DNA from 3 places in the Isoptericola sp. NPDC058082 genome. Region 3 is predicted to be linked to each of the others. Evidence: predicted binding sites of a transcription regulator. Region 3 holds the regulator's gene; each other region holds the start of a gene.
The links. Region 3 encodes LexA, which represses DNA repair genes until DNA is damaged. Its sites were predicted from a motif close to TCGAACANNTGTTCGA; they were not measured.

Region 1 (6,355 bases), on a different contig from region 3:
GGCGTGAGCACGACCGTGCCCGGCTCGACGTCGCCCGTGCCCGGCACCAGGTGGGAGCCGTCGGCCACGCCCAGCGCGGTGACCGACGCCGTCGTGCTGTCCGAGCCGGCGCGCGTCGTGGCCAGCCCCAGCGGCTCGGCGGACTCCACGCCCGGCACCTGCGCCCAGCCCTCCCACTGGTCGCTCGTCACGCGCGACGCCGTGAACTCGGGGGAGTCGCCGGCGGCGGGCATGGAGAACGCGAGGTGGTCGGCGGGCAGGTCGGTGACCGCCGACGTCGACTCGCGGGCCAGGCCCGCCGTCAGGGACGCGAGGAACGTGACGAGGAACGTGATCAGCACGATCACCACGGACATGAGGACGAAGCGGCCGCGGGCATGCTGGAGATCGCGCAGGGCGACGAACACGGGAAGACCTCCACGGGTCGACGGGGACGGGGATGCCTCCAGCCTCCGCGCCGGACGGCCCGCGATCATCGGGAGCCGGGGGGATCCTGCGGCGCCGAAGGGTGGCCGGGCCGTTCCACCTTTTGGACGATGCGCCGCGCCGCGGCGCGGCTACCGTGGACGGGGTGATCCACCGCCCCCAGCCGTCGGCGACGCGCGCCCTCATCCTGGGGCTCGACGTCCTGCTCGCGGCGCTCGCCGTGGTCGCCGTGCTGCAGGCCCCGCCGGGGCGGACGTGGGCGTCGGCCGCCGTCGCGGCCGTGCTCGTCGCGGTCTACGTCGCGGGGCGCCGGGCGGTGCGGGTGCACGACCGTTCCGTCGACACCCCGCGCGGCGTCTGGTGGCCCGACACCGCGTGGATCGCCGCCCTCGTGGTCCCGTGGGTGGTGCTGCTGTGGCTCTCGCCCGCGGCCCTCTGGCTCGCGTTCCCGCTGATGATCCTGGAGATGCACGTGCTCGGGCCGCACCGCGGCGTCGTCGCGGTGGCCGCCACGACGGTGCTCGCCGTCGCGGAGGGGCTGCTGGTGCAGGCCGACGCCGACGACCCGTGGACCGGGTTCGTGCTGGGCCCCGTGCTCGGTGCGGCGGTCGCCGTCGGGGTCGTGCTCGGGATCGAGGCGTTCGTCCGCGAGTCGCAGACGCGGCAGCGGACCGTCGACGAGCTGACCCAGGTGCGCCAGCACCTCGCGCAGGCCGAGCGGGAGCGGGCCGTCACGGACGAGCGGGCCCGCCTGGCGCGCGACATCCACGACACCCTGGCCCAGTCCCTGTCCGCGATCGAGCTGCTGCTGCGCGCCGCCGACGACGCGGTCGGCACCGACGACGACAGGGCCCGCGACCTCGTCGGCCAGGCACGCGGCGCCGCCCGCGACAGCCTCGCCGAGGCGCGCCGCGTCGTGCAGGACCTCACGCCGCGCGACCTGGACCGCACCACCCTCGTCGCCGCGCTGCGCGGCGTGGCGGCGCGGCAGCCCCTGGACGTCTCCGTGCACACCGCCGGCGACGTGCGGCCCCTGCCCGTGCCCGTCGAGACGGCGCTGCTGCGCATCGCCCAGTCCGCCCTCGCCAACGTGGTGCAGCACGCCGAGGCCGGCCGCGCCCGGCTCACGCTCACCTACGAGCGGGACACCGTCACCCTCGACGTCGTCGACGACGGGCGCGGGTTCGACCCGGAGGCCGTCGCGCGCGCCGCGGGGGCCACCGGTCGCGGCTTCGGGCTGCCGTCCGTCCGGTCGCGGGCCCAGGAGCTGGGTGGCAGCGTCGCGCTCGAGTCGTCGCCCGGCGCGGGTACCGCCCTGGCGGTCACGCTGCCCGTGGAGGTGGAGGAGCCATGATCGACGTCGTGCTCGCCGACGACCACCCCGTGGTGCGGGCCGGGCTGCGGGCCGTGGTCGACGGGCAGCCGGACATGCGCGTCGTGCACGAGACCGGCACCGCCGAGGACCTCCTCGCCTGGCTCGACGCCGGCGGCCGGGCCGACGTCGTCCTGCTCGACCTGCGGTTCGGCGACGCCGGCCCGGGGCGGTCGAGGCTCGGCGGTGCGGAGGCGACCGGCACCGTGGTGCACCGGCACGCGACGCCCGTGCTCGTCGTCACCACCTACGGCACCGACGCCGACATCCTCGCCGCCATCGAAGCCGGGGCGACGGGCTACCTCCTCAAGGACGCGCCCACCGAGGAGCTGGCCCGCGCCATCCGCTCCGCCGCCGCCGGCGAGGTCACCCTCGGCGCCGACGTGCAGCGTCGGCTCCTCGGCCGCATGCGCTCGCCGGGAGCGACCCTCAGCGCCCGCGAGCTCGAGGTGCTGCGCCTCGTCGCCGCCGGCCGGTCGAACGACGCCATCGCGCGCGAGCTCTTCGTCTCCGTCGCCACCGTGAAGTCCCACCTGGCGCACATCAACACCAAGCTCGGCACCCAGTCGCGCACCGAGGCCGCCGCCGTCGCCCGCGAGCGCGGGATGCTCTGAGCGTGGCCGGGTCTAGCGTCCAGTGCCATGACGCTCGACGAGATCTGCGAGAACGCCCGGCAGCTCAGCACCACCCACGGCTGGGACCAGAGCGATCCGGCGGCCCGGATGCTGCACCTCGTGTCCGAGGTCGGGGAGGTCGCCGATGCCGTGCGCGCCCTGCAGTCCGCGGGGGCAGCCGAGGTCGAGGATGCGAAGGCTGCCCTCGGGCTGGAGATGTTCGACGTGATCTGGAACCTGTGCGCCCTCGCGAACACCACCGGCGTCGACCTGACGGTCGCCGCGGCCGCAAAGATGCGGCTGAACACCACACGATCCTGGCCGGGACACCGGAGCACGGACACGCTTCTCCCCGAGGGTTGAGGGTGCGCAGGGTTGATGGGGCGCGCGGTTGAGGGTGCGCGCCGAGCACGTCAGAACGGCGGGTCCGTCAGGTCCACGGGCTCCGGTGGGATGAGCTCGCGCCCGGTGAGATCGACAGGATCGGCGACCGGGTCGCGGGACATGCGTCCCGTCGGTGACGTCCAGACGAGCGTGCCGTCGGCCTCTTGCCGTGCCTGCCACTGCGTCTCGTGCTTGAGCACGTGGTGGCGCCGGCACAGGTGGGCGAGATTGTCGACCGTGGTGCGCCCGCCGTCGGCCCACGCGACCGTGTGGTCGACGTCGCAGCGGGCGGCCGGGCGGGTGCAGCCCGGGAAGCGGCAGGTGCCGTCGCGCGCCTCGAGGTAGGTGCGCAGTGCCGCAGGGACGGCGTACGTGCCAGGGTCGGCGGACAGCAGCGTGCCCGACACCGGGTCGACGAGCAGGCGGCGCAACGAGGGCGCCTGGGCTGTGAGGAACGCCGCGACCCCCGGGTCGATCGCGCCGTGACCCGTCAGCTCGGCCGGCTCGCCCGAGCGGCCGAGCAACGTCAGCACCGGCACAGTGACCCGTACCCGCGGCGTGATTCTGCGGGCATGGTCGGCAAGGTCCGGTACGAGACCTGCGACCAGCTCTGCCGCCAGCCCTTCTCCGGGCCGCGCCGCACCGGTGCCGGACACCTGCGCACCGGAGCGCGTCACCGTGTCGGGGTGGGGACCGGGCGAGGCCTCGGTTCCGGCCAGCAGGAGAGCGGCATACGCGTCGGCGCGGAGCTGGCCCACGGTGCGATCGTCTCCGGACTCTCGGGCGGTGCGTGCTGCGGTGGTCAGGCGGTCGTGGGCCGCGTGGGCGGTCGTGGCGGGGAGGTAGGCGCTGAGCCAGGCCATGCCGTCGGCCGCGGGGTCGACGAACACGGCGCGCTTCGCGGACGCCCTCTGGTGCCGTCGCTCGAACGGCTCAGGGTGCGCACGGTCCCGGGCACGGCGCAGGAAGGCATGGAACTGGGCCGGCGTCGCCGTCGCCGCCCGCGGGAGCGCCTCGGCCTGGACGGCGGCTCGAGCCTGGGCGTCGGGGAGGTCGGCGAGGACGTCGGCCATCGCCGTCGCGTGGCGGGCGCCGATCCGGCCGCGGCACAGCTCGGCGAGCGTGGCGGAACCGGACGAGGTCAGGGTCCGTGCGGTCTCGACGAGGTGGTCCGCCTGCCGCTCGCCGACCCGCAGCGTGGTCGCGACGTCCGCCACGAACGCGCGGCGGGCCAGCTCGTGCTGACGCGCCGTACCCGCACGCAGCACCCGCAGCTGCTCGCCCGCCAGCAGGTCGGGCTCGCACCGCGCGGCGGCCCGGCGCGCTCGCTCGACGGCCAGGAGCTTCTTGCCCTCCAGGGCGTCGAGTCGCGCCTGGATCCGCGCCAGGTCGTCCAGGGCGACCGAGACGTCGTGGACCGTCGTCGGGCCGACCGGGGAGAGCACGTCGTCCCACGGCGTGGTGACGACCGGCAGGTCGTCGAGCGCTTGCTCGAGCACTGCGGCAGACATCCCCGCGTCACCTCCTCGACGTCGAGCGAGAGTCAGAGCCTGTGTTCGTGCCATGACTCGAACATGTGTTCGAGCCTAGCGAGGAACCCGACCCCGCACCAGGCCCGATACGCACCTGTGGAAAACCGTCGAGGCCCGCGAATCCCGTTGCCCCGGTGTCCGGCGCTCGGGCAGAGTCCGGCCATGACGATCCGCTACCCCCGCCCCCTGCGCCCCGGCGACACGATCGGCGTCACCGCGCCGTCGGCGGGTGTCGCGACCCCGCTCCACCGGCGACTGCTGCACGCCGCCGACGTCGTGCGCGCGAAGGGCTACGACGTCCGTCTCGGCCGGACGCCCACGGGCGAGGGGATCGTCAGCGCCCCGGCGGACGTGCGCGCGGCGGAACTCACGACGATGCTCACGGACCCGGCCGTGCGCGCCGTCGTGCCGCCGTGGGGCGGGGAGCTGGCGACGGACCTGCTGGGACGACTCGACTGGGACGCGCTCGCCGCGGACCCGACGTGGCTGGTGGGGTACTCCGACGTCTCGACGGTCCAGCTGCCCCTCACGCTGCGCACCGGCGTCGCCACGCTGCACGGCCAGAACCTCATGGACACGCCGTACGACGTGCCCGCCGGCCTGCTCGGCTGGTGGGAGGTCGCCTCGGCGGCGCAGGAGGGGGAGGAGCTGGTGCAGCGCTCGCCGCGGCGGTACCGCTCGTCCGGCTGGGACGACTACGAGAACGAGCCCGAGGTGTCGACGTGGACGCTCGACGCCGCCGGCTCCTGGCTGCGGCTCGACGGCGAGGACCCGGCCGCGCCGGTCGATGTCCAGGGGCGGGTGATCGGCGGCTGCCTGGAGACGGTCTCGCTCCTCGCGGGCACGCCCTACGGCGACGTGGCCCGGTTCGCCGCGGAGCACGCGCCGGAGGGCCTGGTCGTCTACCTCGACATCCTGGAGTGGGACGCGTTCGCGGTCGGCCGGGCCCTGTGGGCGATGCGCCACGCGGGCTGGTTCGACGCGGCGAACGCGGTGCTGGTGAGCCGCACGCACGCGCCCGACGGGGACGGCTTCACCCAGCACGACGCGGTCCGGGACGCGCTGGGGGACCTGGGGATCCCGCTCCTCGCGGACGTCGAGTGCGGGCACGTGCCGCCGTACCTCGCGCTGGTGAACGGGGCGCTCGCCCGCGTCCAGCACGGGCCCGAGGAGTCGGCGATCACCCAGCGCCTCGTGCCCTGACCGCTCGCCGCCTCCTGGCGGTCGCGGCCTGGAGGCCGCGGGCGGTCAGCCCCGGAACGCCTGCGGCATCACGTCGCGCGCCGGGCCGGTGCGGTCGAGGAACCCGACCCCGCCGGCCTGGAGCTCGCGGGCGGCGTCGACCAGCGCGGACAGGGCGTTCCAGGCGAACGTGCCGCCGACGGAGATCCGCGCGACCCCGGCGTCGGCCAGCTCCTGGGGCGTGGGCCCGCCCGCGACGAGCAGGGCGTTGACGGGCCGGTCGACCTCGCGGCAGACGGTCGCGATCGCGGCGGCGTCGCGCAGCCCGGGGGCGTACAGCACGTGGGCGCCCGCCTCCTGGTAGGCCTGCAGCCGCGCGATCGTGTCGGCGAGGTCGTCCCGGCCGTACAGGTGGTTCTCGCAGCGGGCCGTGAGCACCAGGTCGCCGGCCGCCTCGGCCGCGGCGGCCACGCGCTCGACGGCGAGGGCGCGGTCGTAGAGGGGCTCGTCGTCGCGCCCGGTCGCGTCCTCGACGGAGCCCCCGGCAAGGCCGGCGTCACGGGCCTCCGCGACCGTGCGGGCGACGTCGGCGGGGGAGTCGGCGAACCCGTTCTCCAGGTCCGCGCTCACGGGGACGTCGACGGCGGCCGCGAGCGCGGCGGCGTGCGCGAGGGCCTCGTCCCGGGTGACGGCGCCGTCGGGCCGGCCGAGCGTCGCGGCGAACCCGCTGCTCGTCGTCGCGACGGCGGCGAAGCCGAGGGCGGCGAGGACCCGCGCCGACCCGGCGTCCCACGCGTTCGGCAGCAGCAGCGGGTCGCCGGGGCGGTGCAGGGCGAGGAAGTCGG
Region 2 (6,355 bases), on a different contig from region 3:
GAGGATCGGCGCGAGGAACAGGCCCGTGTGGCTGGCCTCGACCCGCACGACCTCCTCAGGAGTCCCTTCCGCCACGACCGTCCCGCCGCCCGAGCCACCCTCAGGCCCCATGTCGACGATCCAGTCGGCGCTCTTGATGACGTCGAGGTTGTGCTCGATGACGAGGACGGTGTTGCCCTTCTCCACCAGCGACTGCAGCACGCCGAGCAGCTTGCGGATGTCCTCGAAGTGCAGGCCCGTGGTCGGCTCGTCCAGGACGTAGATCGTGCGGCCCGTGGAGCGCTTCTGCAGCTCGCTCGCGAGCTTGACCCGCTGCGCCTCACCGCCCGAGAGCGTCGGCGCGGGCTGCCCGAGGCGGACGTAGCCGAGGCCCACCTCGACCAGCGTGGTGAGGTAGCGCGAGATCGCGGGGAACGCCGCGAAGAACTCCGCGGCCTCCTCGATCGGCATGTCCAGCACGTCCGCGACCGTCTTGCCCTTGAAGTGCACCTCGAGGGTCTCGCGGTTGTACCGCGCGCCGTGGCACACCTCGCACGGCACGTAGACGTCGGGCAGGAAGTTCATCTCGATCTTCAGCGTGCCGTCGCCCGCGCACGCCTCGCACCGGCCGCCCTTGACGTTGAAGGAGAAGCGACCCGGCCCGTAGCCGCGGACCTTCGCCTCCTCCGTCTCCGCGAAGATCTTGCGGATCCGGTCCCACACGCCGGTGTAGGTGGCCGGGTTGGACCGCGGCGTGCGCCCGATCGGGCCCTGGTCGACGTGCACCACCTTGTCGAGCTGGTCCACGCCCGTGACCCGGGTGTGGCGGCCCGCCACCTGGCGCGCGCCGTTGAGCTCGTTGGCGAGCACGGTGTGCAGGATCGAGTTGACGAGCGTCGACTTGCCCGACCCCGAGACGCCGGTGACCGCCGTGAGCACCCCGAGCGGGAACGACACGTCGATCCCCCGCAGGTTGTTCTCCCGGGCACCGACGACCGTGACCTTCCGGCCGGGGTCGGTCGCGCGGCGCTCCGCCGGCAGCGCGATGCTGCGCCGGCCGGAGAGGTAGGCGCCGGTCATCGAGCCCTCGGCCTCGAGGAGCCCGGCGTAGTCGCCCGAGTGCACCACGCGGCCGCCGTGCTCGCCCGCGCCGGGGCCGACGTCGACGATCCAGTCGGCCGCGCGGATGGTGTCCTCGTCGTGCTCGACGACGATCAGCGTGTTCCCGAGGTCCCGCAGGCGGGTCAGCGTCTCGATGAGGCGGTGGTTGTCGCGCTGGTGCAGGCCGATCGACGGCTCGTCGAGCACGTACAGCACGCCGACCAGGCCGGAGCCGATCTGGGTCGCGAGCCGGATGCGCTGGGCCTCCCCGCCCGACAGGGTGCCCGCCGGGCGCTCGAGCGACAGGTAGTGCAGGCCCACGTCGACGAGGAAGCCGAGCCGGGCGTGGATCTCCTTGAGCACCTCGGCCGCGATGGCGCGCTCGCGCTCGCCCAGCTCGAGCCCGTCGAGGAAGTGCTTGGCCTGGTCGATCGGCAGGCGGCACACGTCCCAGATCGACTTGCCCCCCACCGTGACCGCGAGGACCTCGGGCTTGAGCCGCGCCCCCGAGCACACGGGGCACGGCACCTCCCGCATGTACGCCTCGTACTTCTCCTTCGACCAGTCGGACTCGGTCTCCCGGTGCCGCCGCTCCAGGAAGGTCACCGCGCCCTCGAAGCCCGTGGAGTACTGCCGTTCGCGGCCCCACCGGTTCTTGTACCGCACGTGCACCTGGTGGTTGCGGCCGAACAGGATCGCGTCGCGGGCGCGCTGCGGCAGGGCGCGCCACGGCACGTCCATGGAGAAGCTCATCTCCTCCGCCAGGGCGGTGAGCACCCGCTCGAAGTACTCGGACGACGTCTGCGCCCACGGCACGACGGCGCCGTCGCGCAGGGTCCTCTCCTCGTCCGGGACGACGAGGTCGGCGTCCACCTCGAGGCGGAAGCCGATGCCGGTGCACTCCGGGCACGCGCCGTACGGCGCGTTGAAGGAGAAGGTCCGCGGCTCGATCTCGTCGAGCGCGAGCGGGTGGTCGTTGGGGCACGCCCGCTTCTCCGAGAACTTGCGCACCCGGTCGAGGTCGTCGATGTCGGCGTCGACGAGCTCGACCATGACGAGGCCGCCCGCGAGCCGCAGCGCGGTCTCCACCGAGTCCGTCAGGCGACGCTGGACGCCGTCCCGTGACACGAGGCGGTCCACGACGACCTCGATGTCGTGCTTGAGCTTCTTCTCGAGCGTGGGCGGGCTGGTCAGCTGCACCACCTCGCCGTCGACCCGCGCGCGGGCGAAGCCCTGCGTCTGCAGCTCGGCGAACAGGTCGGCGTACTCGCCCTTGCGCCCCCGCACGACGGGCGCGAGCACCTGGTAGCGCGTGCCCTCCGGCAGCTCGAGGAGCTTGTCGACGATCTGCTGCGGCGTCTGCGAACGCACCGGTTCCCCGCACACGGGGCAGTGCTGCGTCCCCGCGCGGGCGAACAGCAGGCGCAGGTAGTCGTAGACCTCGGTGATCGTGCCGACCGTCGACCGGGGGTTGCGGTTGGTCGACTTCTGGTCGATCGACACCGCGGGCGAGAGGCCCTCGATGAAGTCGACGTCGGGCTTGTCCATCTGCCCGAGGAACTGGCGCGCGTACGCGGAGAGCGACTCCACGTAGCGTCGCTGCCCCTCGGCGAAGATCGTGTCGAACGCCAGGGAGGACTTCCCCGAGCCGGACAGGCCGGTGAAGACGATCAGCTCGTCGCGCGGGAGGTCGAGCTCGATGTTGCGCAGATTGTGCTCGCGGGCGCCGGAGATGACGAGGCGGTTGCTCACCCGGGCATCCTACGTCGGAGCGCCGACATTCGTACAGGCGTTCTATGCGGTTTCCGGTGCCTGACCGGTCACACCCGGACGCCCTCCCTGACCCCGCCTGGACGCCCACCGCCCGCACCGGCCCGCGGTGCTTGGATACGGCCATGTCCGTCTACGCCGTCACGTACGTCTACGTCACCGACCCCGACCGCCTCGCGGAGGTCCGGCCCGAGCACCGGGCGTTCCTCCGCGGCCTGCACGAGAGCGGCGCGCTCCGCGTGTCCGGCCCGCTGCCCGCCACGCCCGACGGCGAGCCCGGCGGCGCGCTCCTGGTCGTCGAGGCCGCCGACGCGACCGGGGCGCTCGAGCTGCTCGCGGCCGACCCCATGCGCCGCGAAGGACTGGTCGCGCACCGCGCGGCACGTGAGTTCGTCCCGGTGATCGGCGGCTTCGCCGCCTGACGCCCGTCGACGAGCGCGGGCCGCGGACGGCGTACCGTCCGGGGCCCGCGCTCGTGTCGTCAGCGCCCCGTGGCCTCCGGCCCCGATGAGGCGGACGAGGAGCTGGACTCCGGCTCCGCGTCCTGAGTCACCGCCGTCGACGACGGCTCCGGGCCGGTCGCGTCCGTCGGGGCCGTCTCCTTCGCGGCCACCGCGGCCGTGCGCCGCGTCTTCGCCAGGCTCGCGACGGTGGCGATCGCGATCGAGCCGAGGATCACGGTCAGGGACAGCCAGATCGGGATCTCGGGCGCCCAGGCGACGTGCTCGCCCCCGTTGATGAACGGGAGCGTGTTGGTGTGCAGCGCCTCGAGGATGAGCTTGACGCCGATGAACCCGAGGATGACGGCCAGGGCGATCGGCAGGTACACCAGCCGCTCGAGCAGGCCGCCGAGCAGGAAGTACAGCTGCCGCAGCCCCATGAGGGCGAAGATGTTCGCGGTGAAGACGATGAAGGGGTCCTTCGTCAGCCCGAAGATCGCCGGGATCGAGTCGAGCGCGAACAGCAGGTCCGTCGAGCCGATCGCCACGAACACGACGAGCATCGGGGTGAACAGCTTCTTGCCGTCGACCACCGTGCGCACCTTGGCGCCGTCGTACTCCTTGCTCACCGGCAGCACGCGGCGCAGGAGGCGGATCGCGACGTTCTCCTTGAACTCCTCCTCGTCGTCACCGCCCGCCACCAGCTTCACGGCCGTGTAGATGAGGAACGCGCCGAAGAGGTAGAACACCCACACGAACTGCTCGAGGATCGCCGCACCGGCGAGGATGAACGCGCCGCGCAGCACCAGCGCGATGATGATGCCGACCATCAGCACCATCTGCTGGTGCTGCTTCGGCACCGCGAACCGCGACATGATGATGACGAAGACGAACAGGTTGTCCACGCTCAGGGAGTACTCGGTGAGCCAGCCGGCGTAGAACTCCCCGGCAGGGGCGGAGCCGCCCACGGCGAGCACGACCAGTCCGAACACCAGCGCCAGGGCGACGTAGAAGCCGACCCACAGGCCGCTCTCCTTCATGCTCGGCACGTGGGGGCGCCTGCCGACGATCGCGAGGTCGACGGCGAGCAGGACGATCAGCGCCGCGAGCGACGCCCACTCGAACCAGATCGGCAGCTCGTGGATCATGCATCTCCTTCGGAGGACGGGGCCACGACCGCGCGGGCCCGACGGTCGCGCCGGTCACGGGCGAGCGAGGCGATCGTCGTGACGGCGAGCACCACCACGATGAAGCCCAGCGACAGGGTGGTCGGGATCTCGGGGATGGCCTCGACGTGCTCACCGCCGTTGACGAACGGCAGCTCGTTGGTGTGCAGCGCGTGGATCACCAGCTTGACACCGATGAAGCCGAGGATCGCCGCCAGCCCGTAGTTGAGGTAGACGAGCCGGTCGAGCAGCCCGTCCACGAGGAAGTAGAGCTGGCGCAGGCCGAGCAGCGAGAACGCGTTGGCGGCGAACACCAGGTACGTCTCCTGGGTGAGGCCGAAGATCGCGGGGATCGAGTCCACCGCGAACAGGAGGTCGGCGCTGCCGATCGCGACCATCACGATGAGCATCGGCGTGATGAACCGCTTGCCGTCGATCTTCGTGGTCATCCGGTCGCCGACGTAGGAGTCCGTCGTGGGGAACACCCGGCGCGTCAGGCGCAGCAGGCCGTTCTCGTTCCACTCCTCGTCGTGGCCCGTGCCCGAGCGCGCCTGGGCGATCGCGGTCCAGATGAGGAAGGCGCCGAAGATGTAGAACACCCAGGCGAAGTTCGCGATGATCGCGGCGCCGGCGATGATGAACACCGTGCGCAGCACCAGCGCGATCGTGATGCCGATGAGGAGCACCCGCTGCTGGTACTCCCGGGGCACCCGGAAGCTCGTCATGATCAGGACGAAGACGAACAGGTTGTCGACGCTGAGCGACTTCTCGGTGATGTACCCGGCGAAGTACTCGCCGCCGTACGTCCCGCCCCACACGATCCACACGATCACGCCGAACACGACCGCGACCGCGACGTAGGCCAGGGACCACGTGGCTGACTCGCGCAGGGTGGGGGCGTGGGGGGTGCGCACGTGGCCGACGTAGTCGACCGCGAGCATGGCGAGGATCACGCCGACGGTGACGATCCAGACCCAGACGGGCACATCCATGGAAACTCCTCCGGTACGTAGCACTGAGCACCGGAGGTCTTCCCCACCCGGAGCGGCTGCGAGCCTGACGTCCGGGCCGACGAGGCCGGTCCGGCATCCGTGCCGGACGTGATGACGACCTCACCGTGGGCGGGGTACTCCCCTCCAACCCGCACACCTTACATGAGACCTCGGACCGGCCATCCGCGCATGTCACGACGCGATCGCCGCCTGCCGCGGCGCACGGCTCGCGCCGCTCAGGCCGTCGCGGCCTGCATCTGCCGCAGCTCCTTCTTCAGCCCGCCGATCTCGTCGCGCAGGCGCGCCGCGACCTCGAACTGCAGCTCCGCGGCGGCGGCGTGCATCTGGTCGCTGAGCTCCTGGATCAGCTCCGCGAGCTCGCCCGCGGCGGCGCCGGCGAGCCTGTTGCCGGTGGTGGCGCCCTCCTTCGGCGAGCCCGGCACGGGCGCGCGGCCCTTGCCCTGCGCGGACGCCGGGGCCTTGCGGTACCCGCCGGACAGCAGCTCCTGCGTGTCGATGTCCTCGCGGGCGAGCATGTCGGTGACGTCCGCGATCTTCTTGCGCAGCGGCTGCGGGTCGATCCCGTGCTCCTCGTTGTACGCCACCTGCTTCGCACGTCGGCGGTCGGTCTCGTCGAGGGCGTACCGCATGGCCGGCGTGATCTTGTCCGCGTACATGTGCACCTGGCCGGTGACGTTGCGCGCCGCGCGACCGATCGTCTGGATGAGCGACCGCTCGGAGCGCAGGAAGCCCTCCTTGTCGGCGTCGAGGATCGCCACCAGGGACACCTCGGGCAGGTCCAGGCCCTCGCGCAGCAGGTTGATGCCGACCAGGACGTCGTACTCGCCCAGCCGCAGCTCGCGCAGCAGCTCGACACGACGCAGCGTGTCGACCTCCGAGTGCAGGT
Region 3 (6,355 bases):
CAGGCCGGCGGCCAGGTGGGCGGCCAGGGCGCCGGCATGGGCTCCCGTGGCCCCGGTGAGACGAAGATCGAGCTGGACCGCCGGCGCATCCGCAACCGGATGGCCAAGCTGCGCCGCGAGATCGCCGCCATGGCGCCCGGGCGCGAGACCAAGCGCCTCGACCGCAAGCGGCACGGCGTGCCGAACGTGGCGATCGCCGGCTACACCAACGCCGGCAAGTCGTCGCTGCTCAACGCGCTCACCGACGCGGGCGTCCTCGTGGAGAACGCCCTGTTCGCGACGCTGGACCCGACCGTGCGCCGGGCCCGCACCGAGGACGGCCGGCCGTACACGTTCACGGACACCGTCGGGTTCGTGCGGCACCTGCCGCACCAGCTCGTCGAGGCGTTCCGGTCCACGCTCGAGGAGGTGGGCGACGCCGCGCTGCTGCTGCACGTGGTCGACGCCTCCCACCCGGACCCCGAGGGCCAGATCGCCGCGGTGCGCGAGGTGCTCGCCGAGATCCCCGGGATCGCGGACGTGCCCGAGGTCGTCGTGCTCAACAAGGCCGACGTCGCCGACCCGGCGGTGGTCGGCCGGGTGCAGCGTCGGGAGCGGCGCAGCGTCGTGGTGTCCGCGCACTCCGGCGAGGGCATGGCCGAGCTGCGCGAGCTGATCGCGGCCGAGCTGCCCCAGCCGCACGTCGAGATCGACCTGGTCGTCCCGTACTCGCGCGGCGACCTCGTGCACCGCGTGCACGAGGCGGGCGGCACGGTCGCCGAGGAGCACCTGGCCGAGGGCACGCGTCTGCGCGGTCGCGTGGACGAGGCGCTCGCGGCCGAGCTCAAGGACGCCGCCGTCGCGGGCTGACGGCCCGCGGCGGGCCGTGCGCCCGCCGCCGGCGAGGCCCGCGGGCCCGGCGGGGTGCGCCGGCCCGGAACGGTCGGCGGGTCACCCTAGGATCGACGGGTGACCTCCGCCGACGCCCCCGACGCCCCGCAGCTCCTCGACCTCGCGGTGGGGGCCCTCGGCGGCGGACGGCGCGAGGGCCAGCGCCGCATGGCCGAGGCGGTGGCGGAGGCCGTCGACGACGGCCGGCACCTCCTGGTGCAGGCCGGCACGGGCACGGGCAAGTCGCTCGCCTACCTCGTCCCGGCCGTGCGGCACGCGGTCGTCGACGGCAGGCGGGTCATCGTCTCCACCGCCACCCTCGCCCTGCAACGACAGGTGGTCACGCGCGACCTGCCGCTGGTCGCCGAGACCGTGGGGCCCAAGCTGCCCCGCCCTCCCAAGGTCGCCCTGCTCAAGGGCTGGCACAACTACCTGTGCAAGCACAAGGTGACCGGCGGCTACCCGGTCGAGGGCGCGACGCTCTTCGACCTCCCGGCCGACCCCGGACCCGGCGAGGGAGCAGGCGCCGAGCAGCACCCGGCGCCCTCGAGGCCGCCCGGAGGATCTCGCCAGGGCGGGCGTCGGGACGACGCCGCCACGCTCGCCGACCACGTGCGCCGGCTGCACGCGTGGGCCGACGACACCGACACGGGCGACCGGGACGATCTCGTGCCCGGTGTTCCCGACAGGGCCTGGCGCCAGGTGTCCGTCACGGCCCTGGAGTGCCTGGGGCAGCGGTGCCCGCTCCTCGCGGAGTGCTTCCCCGAGCGGGCCCGCGCGGCGGCCCGGGAGGCCGACGTCGTCGTCACCAACCACGCGATGCTGGGGATCGCCGTCTCGGGGAACCCGGGCGTGCTGCCCGAGCACGACGCCGTCGTGGTCGACGAGGCGCACGAGCTCGCCGAGCGCGTGACGGCCGCGGCGACCGTCGACCTGTCGCTGACGGTCGTGGAGCACGCCGCGCGCCTCGCGCGGCGGCACGGCGGCACCGAGACCGAGGCGCTCGACGCCGCCTCGCAGCGACTGGGCAGCCTGCTCGCCACGGCCCCCGCGGAGCGGTTCCCGCTCGGCCTCCCCGACGACCTGCGCGCCGCGGTCGGCGCGGTGCGCGACGCCGCGCGCGAGCTCCTCACCCGGCTCAAGCCCCAGGGCCCGGGCAAGGGGCAGGAGGCGCCCGACGCCGGCACGAAGATGGCGCAGTCCGCCGTCCTGCAGCTCTTCGAGGTCGCGGAACGGATGGCGGCCGAGGACACGACGGCGGACGTGCTGTGGTGCTCGCGCCCGCCGGAGAACGCGCCCTGGGCGGGCGACGGCGTCACGCGCCTGCACGCGGCGCCGCTGGCGGTGGCGGGGCTGATCCGCACGCACCTGCTGGGCGAGGCCACGGGAGTCTTCACCTCGGCGACGCTCACCCTCGGCGGCACGTTCGACCCGGTGGCGCGGTCGCTGGGCCTCGCCGGCTCGGGCGGGACGGACGAGACGGCCGACTGGACGGGTCTCGACGTCGGCAGCCCGTTCGACTACCCGCGCCAGGGGATCCTCTACGTCGCGCGGCACCTGCCCGCGCCTGGCCGGGAGCCGACGACCGACGCCCAGCTCGACGAGATCGCCGGGCTGATCGAGGCCGCCGGAGGACGGACCCTCGGGCTGTTCTCGTCCCGCCGGGCGGCGCAGGCCGCGGCCGAGGCGATGCGCGAGCGGCTGGACGTCCCCGTGCTGTGCCAGGGCGACGACCAGCTCCCGACCCTCGTGAAGGCGTTCGCCGACGACCCGGCGACCTGCCTGTTCGGCACCCTCTCGTTGTGGCAAGGCGTCGACGTCCCGGGGCCGAGCTGTCAGCTGGTGCTGGTGGACCGGATCCCGTTCCCGCGCCCGGACGACCCGGTGAAGGCGGCGCGGGCGCGGTCCGTGGAGCAGGCGGGCGGCAACGGGTTCATGCAGGTCTCGGCCACGCACGCCGCGCTGCTGCTGGCGCAGGGCGCCGGCCGGCTCGTGCGCACGGGCGACGACCGAGGGGTCGTGGCCGTTCTCGACCCCCGGCTCGCGACCGCACGCTACGGGTCGTTCCTCACCCGATCCATGCCGGACTTCTGGCCGACCACGGACGGCGAGCTCGTCCGCGCTGCGCTCCGGCGCCTCGACACCTAGCGTGGGGCCGTGGACGAGACACGCAGGACGACCAAGCTCGCGATCGTCGGAGCGGGCGCGGTGGGTTCCACCCTCGCGTACGCGGCGCTGGCCCGGGGCGCGGCCCGGTCCGTCGCCCTCCTGGACGTCAACCGCGCGAAGGTGGAGGCCGAGGTCCTCGACCTGCGGCACGGGGGGATGTTCATCCCTCAGGCCGAGATCGACGGCTCGGACGACGTGGAGGTGTGCCGCGGCGCCGACATCGTCGCGGTGACGGCGGGGGCCAAGCAGAAGCCCGGCCAGAGCCGCCTCGACCTGGCCGAGGCGACGGTAGGCCTCACGCGCTCCATCCTGCCGGGCCTGCTCGAGGTGGCCCCGGACGCGGTGTTCCTCATGGTCACCAACCCGGTCGACGTCGTCACCTACGCGGCGCAGGAGATCAGCGGCCTGCCCCGGGGCCGGGTGTTCGGCAGCGGGACCGTCCTCGACTCGTCCCGGCTGCGCGACGCGCTGGCCCGCCACTGCGGGGTCGCGGTCGGGAACGTGCACGCGAACATCGCGGGCGAGCACGGCGACTCGGAGATCGTGCTGTGGAGCTCGGCCACGATCGCCGGCGTGCCCCTCCTGGACTGGCGGCCCTTCCGGGGTCGCCCGCCGCTCGACGCGCCGGCCCGGCAGCGCATCGCGACCGACGTCGTCGAGTCGGCCTACCGCGTCATCGCCGGCAAGGGGGCGACCAACTACGCGGTCGGCCTGGCAGCGACCCGGATCATCGAGGCGGTGCTCAACGACGAGCACCGCGTGATGAACGTGTCCTCCCGCCTCGACGACTTCTACGGCATCAGCGACGTCTGCCTGTCGGTGCCGTCCCTCGTCGACCGGCGCGGCGTGGGGGAGACCATCGACACCCCGCTGTCGGACGAGGAGGTCGCCGGGCTGCGTGCGTCGGCCGAGAGCATGCGGGCCGTGCAGCGCCGGCTGGGCTTCTGACCGGACCGGACGCGGGGCGCCGGGCGGGGCCGGGGCGGAGCGCCGTTCAGAGGCTGCGCAGCACCGCCACGACCCGACCGAGCACCTGCGCCTCGTCTCCCGGGATGGGCGAGTAGGCGGCGTTCTGCGGCAGCAGCCAGGTGTGCCCGCCGGCCTGCTTGAAGGTCTTGACCGTCGCCTCGCCGTCGATCATCGCGGCGACGACCTCGCCGTTCTCGGCGACGGGCTGGCTCCGCACGACCACCCAGTCGCCGTCGCAGATCGCGGCGTCGACCATCGAGTCGCCCGCGACCTTGAGCAGGAACAGGTCCCCGTCGCCGACGACCTGCCGGGGGAGCGGGAAGACGTCCTCGACGACCTGCTCCGCGAGGATGGGACCGCCGGCGGCGATCCGGCCGACCAGCGGGACGTACGACGGTGCCTGGGCCGGCTGCGCGTCGGAGGCGGCGAGCGACCCCGCCACGAACCCGGGCGCCGCGTCGGCGTCGGGGACGGCACCGCCGGTCGCGGGCGACTCGAGGTCGACGACCTCGATCGCGCGCGGCCGGTTGGGGTCACGGCGCAGGTAGCCCTTGCGCTCGAGCGTGGTGAGCTGGTGCTTGACCGAGGAGGGGCTCGCCAGCCCGACGGCCTCGCCGATCTCGCGCATGGTCGGGGGGTAGCCGCGCGCCTCGACGGAGCTGCGGATGGTCTCGAGCACGCGACGCTGGCGGGGCGTGAGGCGGTCGGACGAGGGCGAGAGCTCGCTCACCGACGCCAGCACGGTCGTGGTGGTGCCGGCCGGGACCGTCGACGCGGCCGCCTCCCCGGGGGTCTCGTCCTGGGCTGCCCATGACGTCGCCGTCGTCGTGGACGCCGGGGCCTGGTCCCGTCCGCTGGTCATCGCGTTCTCCGTCCTGCAGGGCGCGGCCCGTGGGCGGGCCGATGAAATCCGACAAACCTTCCATCGCGCTGTCGGCCACTCTAAGCCAGTTCCGGCCCGACATCAAACATCTGTTCGATCAGGTCTCGACCGTGTCGCCCCGACGTGGTACACCTAGTACAGCAGTTCGACGTACAGGTGTTCGACGAACGGGTGTTCGACGACGGATGCTCGACGGAGCGGCCGCCCATCGCGGCACCACGTGGACCGGAGGCAGGACGATGCAGAACGTGCGCAGCACCAGCGACGCTCACGGGTTCCTCGGGCTCGGAGGGCTCCGGCTGACCCGCAGGGGACGGGTGGTGGTCGCGGCACTGGTGCTCCTCGTCCTCGTGGGCGCGGGCCTGGTCGGCCAGCGGGCCGTGGCGGAGGCGCCGGGCGCAGGCGTCGAGGTGCGGCTCCAGACGGTGGCGCCCGGCGACACCCTGTGGCAGTACGCGCAGCAGGTGCGGGACACGGGGGACGACCTGCGCGACGTCGTCGCCGAGCTCCGCGACCTCAACGGGCTGACCTCGGCGGAGCTCCAGACCGGGCAGGTGGTCCTGCTCCCGCTGGACTGACGGCATCGCCGCTCCCAGGGATCCTGCTTGCGCGGACGGTCGCCCGCCGCTTACCTTGACGGGCAGCCGGGCGCCGGTCCGGAGCCGAGCGCAGGAGACCAGCGATGCACTGCCCGTTCTGCCGCCATGCGGACTCACGAGTCGTCGACTCGCGCACCTCCGACGACGGCGCGTCCATCCGTCGCCGGCGCCAGTGCCCCGCGTGCCAGCGTCGGTTCACCACGATCGAGACGGCCAGCCTGTCGGTGGCCAAGCGCTCCGGGGTGACCGAGCCGTTCAGCCGGGACAAGGTGGTGGCGGGCGTGCGCAAGGCGTGCCAGGGCCGGCCGGTGAGCTCCGACGACCTCGCCGTCCTCGCGCAGAAGGTCGAGGAGACCCTGCGGGCCTCCGGTCGGCCGGAGATCGAGGCGAACGAGGTCGGTCTCGCGATCCTCGGGCCGCTGCGCGAGCTGGACGAGGTCGCCTACCTGCGCTTCGCCAGCGTGTATCAGTCCTTCGAGTCCCTGGAGGACTTCGAGACCGCGATCACGTCGCTGCGGGCGGAGCACGAGGCGCGCGGGTCGGCGGCCGACGGCGAGCACGCGGCGGCGGGGCGCGCCGCGACGGACTGAGCCGGAGGCGCGTCCGGTCCGCGTGAAATGCCCTGGCGTCCGGTAGGCCGCCGGGGCATGCTGGACGGCACCAGGTGCCACGCGGCCCGCCGCGCGAGCACACCCACCCCGACCGACGACGAGGTGACCGTGATGACGGACGACTCGAGGGCGAAGCCCACCGAGGACACGAAGGCGCGCTTCCGGGAGGCGCTGGAGAAGAAGAACGCCGCCAGCCACCCCACCGCCGGCAAGGACGGCAACACCGGCCAGGTGCACGGTTCGGAGACCTCCGG

Region 1: the regulator LexA is predicted to act here: its motif matches at 4,365-4,380, upstream of ACFVS0_RS08540 (DUF222 domain-containing protein).
Region 2: the regulator LexA is predicted to act here: its motif matches at 2,862-2,877, upstream of uvrA (excinuclease ABC subunit UvrA).

The regions. Positions count from the first base shown of each region.
Region 1 is NZ_JBHVSQ010000004.1:337,422-343,776, forward strand. Features, by position in the region: gene ACFVS0_RS08520 (ABC transporter permease) at 1-407, opposite strand, end outside; gene ACFVS0_RS08525 (sensor histidine kinase) at 572-1,780, shown strand; gene ACFVS0_RS08530 (LuxR C-terminal-related transcriptional regulator) at 1,777-2,412, shown strand; gene ACFVS0_RS08535 (MazG nucleotide pyrophosphohydrolase domain-containing protein) at 2,440-2,775, shown strand; gene ACFVS0_RS08540 (DUF222 domain-containing protein) at 2,826-4,307, opposite strand; gene ACFVS0_RS08545 (S66 peptidase family protein) at 4,491-5,531, shown strand; gene ACFVS0_RS08550 (isocitrate lyase/phosphoenolpyruvate mutase family protein) at 5,577-6,355, opposite strand, start outside.
Region 2 is NZ_JBHVSQ010000001.1:635,327-641,681, forward strand. Features, by position in the region: gene uvrA (excinuclease ABC subunit UvrA) at 1-2,832, opposite strand, end outside; gene ACFVS0_RS02995 (YciI family protein) at 2,976-3,272, shown strand; gene ACFVS0_RS03000 (TerC family protein) at 3,332-4,438, opposite strand; gene ACFVS0_RS03005 (TerC family protein) at 4,435-5,448, opposite strand; gene uvrB (excinuclease ABC subunit UvrB) at 5,685-6,355, opposite strand, start outside.
Region 3 is NZ_JBHVSQ010000005.1:84,643-90,997, reverse strand. Features, by position in the region: gene hflX (GTPase HflX) at 1-849, shown strand, start outside; gene ACFVS0_RS09125 (ATP-dependent DNA helicase) at 949-3,018, shown strand; gene ACFVS0_RS09120 (L-lactate dehydrogenase) at 3,028-3,987, shown strand; gene lexA (transcriptional repressor LexA) at 4,034-4,870, opposite strand; gene ACFVS0_RS09110 (LysM peptidoglycan-binding domain-containing protein) at 5,140-5,469, shown strand; gene nrdR (transcriptional regulator NrdR) at 5,574-6,080, shown strand; gene ACFVS0_RS09100 (DUF5302 domain-containing protein) at 6,138-6,355, shown strand, end outside.